DNA from 3 places in the Mesorhizobium sp. M0077 genome. Region 2 is predicted to be linked to each of the others. Evidence: riboswitches for the same ligand, from Rfam matches in the RefSeq annotation. Region 2 holds a riboswitch; each other region holds the start of a gene.
The links. A riboswitch is a leader RNA that binds a small molecule or an ion and turns the genes downstream of it on or off. The one in region 2 is predicted to bind cobalamin.
Positions count from the first base shown of each region.

Region 1: linked by a shared signal. The riboswitch ahead of NKJ57_RS13895 (aromatic ring-hydroxylating oxygenase subunit alpha) and the one ahead of NKJ57_RS25490 (DUF1636 family protein) in region 2 are both predicted to bind cobalamin.
Region 3: linked by a shared signal. The riboswitch ahead of metE (5-methyltetrahydropteroyltriglutamate--homocysteine S-methyltransferase) and the one ahead of NKJ57_RS25490 (DUF1636 family protein) in region 2 are both predicted to bind cobalamin.

Region 1 is NZ_JAMYUL010000005.1:381,560-384,827, forward strand. It holds gene NKJ57_RS13890 (FAD-binding oxidoreductase) at 1-159, opposite strand, end outside; gene NKJ57_RS13895 (aromatic ring-hydroxylating oxygenase subunit alpha) at 197-1,444, opposite strand; cobalamin riboswitch at 1,562-1,763, opposite strand; gene NKJ57_RS13900 (DUF680 domain-containing protein) at 2,263-2,469, shown strand; gene NKJ57_RS13905 (DUF680 domain-containing protein) at 2,536-2,739, shown strand; gene NKJ57_RS13910 (DUF680 domain-containing protein) at 2,810-3,043, shown strand; gene NKJ57_RS13915 (ABC transporter ATP-binding protein) at 3,116-3,268, opposite strand, start outside.
Region 2 is NZ_JAMYUL010000016.1:45,352-48,619, forward strand. It holds gene NKJ57_RS25485 (winged helix-turn-helix domain-containing protein) at 1-1,011, shown strand, start outside; cobalamin riboswitch at 1,041-1,245, shown strand; gene NKJ57_RS25490 (DUF1636 family protein) at 1,284-1,712, shown strand; gene cobW (cobalamin biosynthesis protein CobW) at 1,715-2,767, shown strand; gene cobN (cobaltochelatase subunit CobN) at 2,786-3,268, shown strand, end outside.
Region 3 is NZ_JAMYUL010000019.1:13,336-16,603, forward strand. It holds gene metK (methionine adenosyltransferase) at 1-247, shown strand, start outside; gene NKJ57_RS27080 (adenosine kinase) at 356-1,348, shown strand; cobalamin riboswitch at 1,754-1,953, shown strand; gene metE (5-methyltetrahydropteroyltriglutamate--homocysteine S-methyltransferase) at 2,045-3,268, shown strand, end outside.

The DNA.
Region 1 (3,268 bases), on a different contig from region 2:
GCCCGGCTTGTAGCGGAACCAGGTCTGGTTGTCGGAGCGGAAGGTGAAGGTCTTGACGTCGGGCGCCTCGTCGCTGACGCCGATCACTTCCAGCACCTGCAGCCTATCGTTCCACGGCGCCATCTGGTCAAGATGGCGATAGAGCCCAAGATCCGTCATCGCATTCATCCTCTGGTCCCTCTTCGCCTGCTCCAGCTCACGCGACGCTGCGTAGCGCCGGCCGGCCGCCTTCGGCAAGGCGCGGGCCGATGAAGGCCGCGTACCATTCGACGAACTGGATCACGCCGCCCTCGTGCAGCTCCGAATAGGGGCCGGGCTCATAGGCCGGAGACAGGATGCCAAAGGCGTTTTCCTCGACGATGCGGCGGTCCTGGTCGTTGGTCTCGGTCCAGACATGGGTGAGCTCCTCAAGGTTGTAGTCGACCCCCTCGACCGCATCCTTGTGCACCAGCCACTTGGTCGTCACCGCGGTTTCGGTGGCGCTGATCGGCAGCACCCGGAAGGTGACCGCATGGTCGATCAGTATGTGGTTCCAGGTCGTCGGATAGTGGTAGTGCATCAAGGTGCCGATGCGGTCGGCGGCAACAGTGTCGGACAGGTTCTTCGTCACCGCGCGCTTTCCGGACATCGTGTAGCTGACGGCATCGCGCAGCAGCGGCGCGCGGGTGGCGCGGTATTGCCCGGCCGGATCGATGCGGAACTTGCTCGGCAGGCCCGCCGCCTCGCATTTCGCCCAGTGCGCCAGCATCTCCGGATCGCTGTCGGCGCCCTGCACGCCGGTCACCGTCGGCGCTTCGGGGAATGTCTTGCACAGCTCTGGATGATTGCCGGCGCAGTGATAGCATTCGCGGTTGTTTTCCCAGACCAGCTTCCAGTTGCCCTTCTCGATGATGGTGCTCTCGAAGGCGACCTTGGCTTCATTCAGCCGGTGCGGCTTGAGGTAGGGCTCTATCATGGCGCGCATCGGCGCAAAGTCGGCAGGTTCTTTCGCCAGGCAGATGAAGATGTAGCCGCCGACGCTCTCGCAGGCGACGGGCTTCAGGCCGAACTGGCTCTTGTCGAAACCGTCGGCCATCTGGCGGGCAAACAGCAGCCGGCCGTCAAGCTCGTAGGTCCACTGGTGATAGGGGCAGACAAGCTTTGCCGCCATGCCCTTCTCAGTGTTGCAGACACGGCTGCCGCGATGGCGGCAGGAATTGTGAAAGGCGTTGATGTTGCCCTTCTGGTCGCGGACCAGCACCACCGGATAATCGCCGATCTGCACGGTGATATAGCTGCCGGGCTTCGGCAGTTCGCAATCATGGCCGATGAACAGCCAGTCGCGATACCAGATAAGCTCCATGTCGAGCTTGAAATAGTCCGGGTCGGTGTAGAAGGGCTGTTCCAGCGAAAAGCCTTGCTTGCGGCCGTTCAGGAGCCTCAGCATGTCGTTGCGCGTATCCATAGTTCTGTCCTCGTGGTTTAAGGACTGAACTTGGTGGTGATGGAGGAAGGATCGGACGCAGGCCGGCGCGGCGCCGGACATGCACTATCCACCTCTTGACCGCCCACCGCGATCAGTCGAGTCTATGCATCTCGGGCTGGTTTCCGGGCTCTGGAGTTGTCCTTGCGGACCATCGCGACACCTTCCCAGGCTCTTGCCCAGTGGTCTCCCGTTGCGACTTCAACTCCACCACCGTTGCGGGGGCAGCGCCGGATTCTGACCGGCTTCCCAATTCTCCGCTGCGTCGTCACGAAGCGGCACCTGAGATGCGATCATCTAATCACGGCAGCGATCGCGACGTCGGCATGAAAGCGACATCATATCCATGCGGCGCGACACGCGCGGCATACGCCCCCCGCCGCCGGTCAAAGAGCTGAGACGTTTCTTGCGACGCCATCATCGCCGTTTCGAATCGCTGCGGATCCAGTTCGATCGGGGGCAAAAAGGGCTCAACGGTATCGAAAAGTTACTATTAGCAATCTCTAATCGAACCGAACGGTTCGTTTCTGTTGACAATGCGTGCAGGACGGTGTGAACGACGGCCCGGAAACCGACATCGGAGCGAACCACTCGGTTCGGCATAAGCGACTGAAAACAATGCGATAAATGACCATAGAGGAACTTCCTGGCACAATTTCAAGGTGCAGGACCGTGGTCCACACGGAACAACTTCGTGATTGGAAACCAGCCTATGGCTTTCCCACATCGGGGCTGTCCGAACGACGCGAATTCCTCCCAAGACACGCCGCTAGACGGACAGACAAACTGGAGTACTAAAAATGAAAAAGATCATCCTCACTGCCGCAGCCGTTTTGGCGATCACCGGCAGCGCCTTCGCCGGTAGCGACAATTACGGTTCCAATGGTGCGAACCAGCCAGCCGTCTCGGTCGACAGCTCGTATACGGCTTCCATTCAGAAGCCGGCGCACGCTGACAAGCAGCCTGTCGTTCAGGGCGCCGACCGCGACCTCTACGGCAATCGCTGATCCCGACCAAAGAAGGGCGGCTAACCCGTCGCTCTCGGGATCCCAAAAAATTCAGGAGTATTTGAAATGAAAAAGATCATCCTTGCTGCCGCCGCCGTTTTGGCCATCTCCGGCAGCGCTTTCGCCGGCAGCGACAACTACGGTTCGAACGGCGCCAACCAGCCTGCGATTACGTCGACCGATAGTGGCCATACGGCTTCGGTTGAGAAGTCGGCTCCAGCCGAGCAGGCGCCTGCCCACGGTGCCGACCGTAACCTTTTCGGCCGCTAAAGCCGGTTTCCAGCACGTGGCGGGCTTATCCGCTGCAGCTGGCGGCATCAGAAAAATTCAGGAGACTAAAATGAAGAAGATCGTTCTCGCCGCCGCAGCCGTTCTGGCTGTTTCGAGCGCTGCCTTTGCCGGCAGCGACAATTATGGCTCCAATGGCGCCAACCAGCCGGCCGCTGCCGTCGACACCACCCGCACTTCGTCGACCGGCACCAACTCGGCGGTCTACAAGCTGCTGAACTCGTCGGACGACCAACAGAAGTTCGTTCCTCAGAGCAGCGACAGGGATCGGTTCGGCAACAACTAACAGCCGAAGCTTAAAAAAGAGCGGCGGGCCTAGCCCGCCGCTCTTTTTTCATGCCTGTACGACGCAGCTATCTCAAGCCGCCTTCACTTCCACCGGCTTGAGCGAGAAGGAGTGCCCATCGGCGTCGAAGATGTGCAGGTCCCCGGCATCCGCGGTCAGCCGCAGCTTTGCCCCGCGCTTGACCTCGACATTGCCGGGCAGCTTGGTCACCAATGGCAGGTCGGC
Region 2 (3,268 bases):
CTTGGCCCCTACCCGCTGGCTTTGCTCGACAATGCGGCCATCACCCGCAAACGCACGGTGTTCGAATACTGGGCGCATGAGGCCTCGTTCCTGCCGGTCGAGACCTACCCGCTGATGCGCTGGCGCATGCAGCGCGCTGAAAGCGGCGACGAAATGTATCTGGGCCTCGCCAAATGGGGCCGCGAGCACGCCGCCTATATCGAAGAGATCTACCGCGCGGTCGCCGAGCGCGGCCCGATTGCCGCTTCGGCACTGGAGGGCCAGAAAGGTTCGGGCGGCTGGTGGGGCTGGAGCCACGCCAAGCACGCCTTCGAATGGCTCTTCTGGGCCGGACGCATCACCACGGCGCACCGCCGTGGCTTCGAGCGTTTCTACGACCTGCCCGAGCGCGTGCTGCCGCAGGCGATCCTCGACCTGCCGGTGCCGGCGGCCGAGGACGCGCACCGCGAATTGCTGCGCATTTCCGCCCGCGCCCACGGCATCGCGACGTCGGGTGACCTGCGCGATTATTTCCGCTTGTCGCCGGCCGACATGAAGGGCCGGCTGGAGGAACTGGTCGAGATGGGCGAACTGCTGCCGGTAAACGTCGAAGGCTGGGACAAGCCGGCTTACCTCTATAGGGACGCCCGCCTGCCGCGAAAGATCGAGGCCCGCGCCTTGCTGGCCCCCTTCGATCCGGTGGTCTTCGAGCGCGCGCGCACCGAGCGTCTCTTCGATTTCCGCTACCGCATCGAGATCTACACCCCGGCCGACAAGCGGCAATATGGCTATTACGTGCTGCCTTTCCTGCTCGGCGACAAGATCGTCGCCCGCGTCGACCTCAAGGCCGACCGTCCCGCCGGCGTGCTGCGCGTCCACGCCGCCTACGCCGAACCCGGCGCGCCGCCGGAGACAGCTGCAGAGTTGTTCGAGGAATTGAAGCAGATGCAGGGCTGGCTTGGCCTTGAGCGCGTCGAAGTGACGCCGGCCGGCAATTTGGGGAAGCCTTTGGCCGACATCGCCATGTCGTAGCCGTGCGTTGACACAACTCCCCGCAACAGCCTAAATCCGTTCCAGACGGTCCCCTGCCCGCAACGGCAAGGGCCAAGAGGGAATGCGGTACGGGACGAAAATCCCAAATCCGCGGCTGTCCCCGCAACTGTAAGCGAAGAGCCAAGGCCGAAAGCCACTGGGTAACACCGGGAAGGCGGCTAACCAAGGCGATGACCCGCGAGCCAGGAGACCTGCCGTCTGAGACAAAGTATCCGATCGCCTGGCGGGTTTCCGGGCAAGGAGCACGGTTTTTGGACCAGAACAGCAGTTTTTCGGCTGGCACAGCGGATGTTTCGTCTGCCGATAGCGACGCGTTGGCTGGCGTGACCGTCATCGTCTGCGCCTCATGCCGCGATGAAACCGGCTCAGACGCTCACCCCCGCGCCGGCGAACTGCTGGCCGACGACACGCGCCTCGCGGCTGCCGATGACAACATCCGCGTCCGCACCGCCGAATGTCTCGGCAATTGCAAGCGCCGGCTGAGCGCTGCCATCCTGCGTGACGGCTGCTGGAGCTATGTCTTCGGCGATCTGACCGCAACCAGCGGCGCCGACCTCGTCACCGGCGCAAAGCTCTTCGCGACTTCGGCCGACGGCCTCATCCCGTGGCGCGGCCGGCCCGATAGCCTCAAGCGCGGCCTCGTTGCCCGCATCCCACCCCTCGATACGCTGAAGGACTGACGATGAACGCTTCAAACCCGGCCGGCAATCTCTCCCGTGTTCCCTGCACCGTCGTCACCGGCTTTCTCGGCGCCGGCAAGACGACGCTGGTCCGCCATCTCCTGGAAAACGCCGGGGGCAAGCGCATCGCCATCATCGTCAACGAGTTCGGCGACATCGGCATCGACGGCGAAATCCTGAAAGGCTGCGGCATCGACACCTGCCCCGAGGAAAACATCGTCGAACTCGCCAATGGCTGCATCTGCTGTACAGTCGCCGACGATTTCGTGCCCGCCCTCGACAAGATTCTCGCGCTGACGCCGAAGGTTGACCACATCCTGATCGAGACCTCGGGCCTGGCTCTGCCCAAGCCGCTGGTCCAGGCGTTCCAGTGGCCGAGCGTGAAGAGCCGGGTAACCGTCGACGGTGTCATCGCCGTGGTAGACGGCCCGGCGCTGGCCGAAGGCCGCGTCGCCAACGACATGGACGCTTTGCAGGCACAGCGCGCTCAGGACGAGACGCTCGACCACGACGATCCGGTCGAAGAAGTCTTCGAGGACCAGATCGCCTGCGCCGATTTGATCATCCTGTCGAAGAGCGATCTAATGGACGCCCCCGGTTCGGCCCGCGCCAACGCCATCATCAATGAACATTCCGCCCGCGCCGTGAAGATCGTGCCGACCGCACATGGCAAGCTCGATCCCTCGGTGCTGCTCGGCCTCGGCCTCGCCGTCGAGGACGACATCGAGAACCGCAAATCGCACCATGACGGCGCCTTCGACCACGAGCATGACGATTTCGACACCTTCATCGTCGACATCCCCTCGATCACCAACCCGGACGAACTGGCCAAGCGCGTCGCCACGGTTGCCGAGGAACAGAATGTGCTGCGTGTGAAAGGCTTCGTCGATGTCGGCGGCAAGCCGATGCGGCTTTTGCTGCAGGCCGTCGGCCCGCGCGTCAATCATTACTATGACCGCGCCTGGGCGGCTGAGGACGACCGCCGCTCGCGTCTTGTCGTCATTGGCCTGAAAGGACTGAACCGCCCGGCGATCGAGCGTATACTCGCCGGCTGATCCAAACCACGAGCCGAAATGCATATACTCACCACCACATCCGCCTCGCTCGACGATCTCGCCGAGCCCGTCGATCTCGGGCAGACGCCGGCGGATATCGTGGCGCTGTCCTTCACCGACAGCGACCTCGCCGGCCTCGCGGCGGCGTGGAAGGCCGATGCCGCCCGCCTGCCGTGGATGCGGCTGGCGGCGCTGCGCGACCTGCGCCATCCCATGTCCGTGGACCTCTGGATCGACAGCGTCGCCCGCCAGGCCAAGGTGATCTTGGTGCGCATCCTCGGCGGCTATGACTGGTGGCGCTATGGCTGCGACCAACTCGCGGTGACTGCTCGCGAACGTGGCATCAAGCTGGCGCTGCTGCCTGGTGAAAGCCATGACGAGGACCTCAGGCTGATCGAAGCCTCGACGCTGCCCCGCGCGGAGCTGGACGGCCTGCTGGGCTATTTCCGCGAGGGCGGGCCGGAGAATATGACAGCGCTGATGCAAAGATTGGCGGGGCTG
Region 3 (3,268 bases), on a different contig from region 2:
TCCGGTTTCCGTCATGGTCAACACGTTCGGGACAGCCAGGGTTGAGGAAAGCAGGATCGAGCGCCTCATTCTTGAGTTGTTCGATCTCAGACCGAAAGGCATTATCAAGATGCTTGATCTCTTACGCCCTATATATCGCAATACAGCGACCTATGGCCATTTCGGCCGTGAAGAGCCTGATTTCACCTGGGAGAAGACAGACAGGGCGGACGAATTGCGTCGCGAGGCAGGACTCGCCGCCCCGTGAGAGCCGCCGGCGAACGGATTGGCAAGCGGAAAGCCCATTTCCACCGGGCAGACCCGCGCCTGGCAGGCGTGGCGAGAAGCCGGCTCGGGTTTTTTGGCGGAGACATTGATGCCGGATTATGACGTGCTTTGCATCGGCAATGCCATTGTCGACATCATCGCCCAGTGCGACGAGGCATTCCTCGAGATCAACGGCATCATCAAGGGCGCGATGAACCTGATCGACACGCGCCGCGCCGAACTGCTCTACAGCCGCATGGGCCCGGCGATCGAGGCCTCCGGCGGCAGTGCCGGCAACACGGCGGCCGGCGTAGCCAGCTTCGGCGGACGCGCCGCCTTCTTCGGCAAGGTCTCCAACGATGCGCTGGGCGAAATCTATGCGCACGATATCCATGCACAGGGTGTCGCCTTCGACACCAGGCCGCTCAAGGGCCAGCCGCCGACGGCGCGCTCTATGATCTTCGTCACGCCCGACGGCGAGCGCTCGATGAACACCTATCTCGGCGCCTGCGTCGAGCTTGGCCCTGACGATGTCGAGGCCGACAAGGCATCCGGCGCCAAGGTTAGCTATTTCGAGGGCTATCTGTGGGATCCGCCGCGCGCCAAGGAGGCGATCCGGCAGACGGCGAAGCTCGCACACGAGGCCGGACGCGAAGTGTCGATGACGTTGTCGGATTCGTTCTGCGTCGACCGCTACCGCGACGAGTTCCTCGAGCTGATGCGCTCGGGCACTGTCGACATCGTCTTTGCCAACAGCCACGAGATCAAGTCGCTCTACCAGACAAAATCCTTCGACGAGGCGCTGGCTCAGATCCGCAAGGACTGCAAGATTGCCGCCGTCACCCGTTCCGAAAAAGGCTCGGTGATCGTGCGCGGCGACGAGACCGTGGTCATCGAGGCGACCGCCATCAAGGAGTTGGTCGACACCACCGGCGCCGGCGACCTCTACGCCGCCGGTTTCCTGCATGGCTACACGCAGGGCCGCAACCTCAAGACCTGCGGCGACCTTGGCTCGCTGGCGGCCGGCCTGGTGATCCAGCAGATCGGCCCAAGGCCAAGGCAGAATTTGCGCCGCGAGGCGGAAGGGGCTGGGTTGCTGTAGATGCGCGGGCAACTAACCACCCGCCCTACTGACGCGATGACCGCAGTGGCGGAACTGTGTCAAAGCTCGCTGATAGCGACAGCCATTCGCTTCGGAGAACTGACCCATGCTGCTGCCGTGAAGCTCGCTGGAGGAGCGGTGCAAGGCGTGCTTGCCATGACGGCATTCACCGTCATCCAGATCGTCACCAGCATTTTCCAGAAGCTCAGCTTGGGGAAGGCCAGTAAGGTTCCTGAGGTAACGGAGAACTCGCGGCGTCCGTCGGACTTGACTTGCGATCACGTCCCACGATGCCGAATGCGGGCAGCAGACTGAATATTTCACAATGCTAGACAAAGGCGTAAAACGCGACCATATAACGACATAAACATTTCATTATGCGTCATTGACAAAGAGCGGGTTGCTGTGATTGTCTGCTGTTGTGGTTCTCGCGTACGGTGCTGCCGCAGCGGAGCTAAGAGGGAAGCCGGTGCGATGCCGGCGCTGCCCCCGCAACTGTTAGCGGCGAGCCAATCCACTCATGTCACTGAGGCGAATACCCTCGGGAAGACGGGTAGAGGCTATGACCCCGCGAGCCAGAGACCTGCCACGGCGAATTACGTCCACGGGCGGGGTGTCTCGGTGGCCGCTGCAACCGGCGTGCCGGCCTGCTAGCGCCTTCCTTGTCACCGACGCCCCCAACCATCGGGGTATGACATGACTGTCTCTCAGCAAATTCCTGTAGCAACGCTCGGCGTGCCGCGCTTCGGTCGTCGGCGAGAACTGAAATTCGCCCTCGAAAGCTACTGGTCCGGAACATCGTCCGCTGGCGACCTTCTTGCGACGTCGAAGGCGCTCCGAGCCGCTAGCTGGGAAGAGCAGCGCGATCGCGGCGTGTCGAAAATCCCGTCGAACGACTTCTCGCTTTACGACCATGTGCTCGACACCGCAGCCATGGTCGGGGCCATTCCATCCCGGTACGGCTGGAATAGCGGCGAGGTCCCACTTGACATCTACTTCGCAATGGCGCGCGGCAACCAGGGTCAGACGGAGGATTGTGGACACGCTGGTCACCAGGAGGAGGCTCATGGACCTGGTGTAACCGCGATGGAAATGACCAAGTGGTTTGACACCAACTACCACTACATTGTGCCGGAACTCGATGATGATCAGACGTTCGCCCTCTCGTCATCGAAGCCGGTCGATTACTTCCTCGAGGCTAAAGCTCTCGGCATTCACACACGCCCAGTCATCCTTGGACCCATCACCTTCCTCAAGCTGGCGAAATCGCGTGCCGAAGGGTTCGGTCCCATCGCGCTCCTACCGCGGCTGCTGCCCGTTTACGAGCAAGTCCTGCAGAGGCTGAAGCTGTCGGGAGCCGACTGGGTGCAGATCGATGAGCCAGCGCTTGTCCTCGATCTGAACCCGAACGAACGAGCTGCGTTCGAATTCGCCTATGGCCAGCTGTCGAAAGCCGCGCCCGAGCTGAAGATCATGCTGGCTACGTATTTCGGGTCGCTGGGAGACAATCTCGAAACCGCGGTTTCTCTGCCCCTGGCCGGCCTGCATATTGATCTCGTGCGCGCTCCCGAGCAGCTGGAAACGGTGGGTCGGCTCGCTCCGAAGGATCTGGTGCTCTCGCTCGGCTTGATCGATGGCCGCAACGTCTGGCGTGCGAACCTGCCCGCCATTCTCGACCGCATCAAACCGATCGTCGCCGGCTGGCCCTTGGACCGCGTCGAAATCGCGCCTTCTTGCTCGATGCTGCATGTGCCGATTGACCTGCGCATGGAGACGGAACTCGAGGCCGACATCAGGTCGTGGCTCGCCTTCGCGGCCCAGAAGACCGACGAGCTGGTCTTGCTGGCCCGGGCCCTTTCCAAAGGCAGGGATGCGGTGGCAGCCGCGTTGAAAGCTTCTGCCGAGGCTGCCGCCACTCGC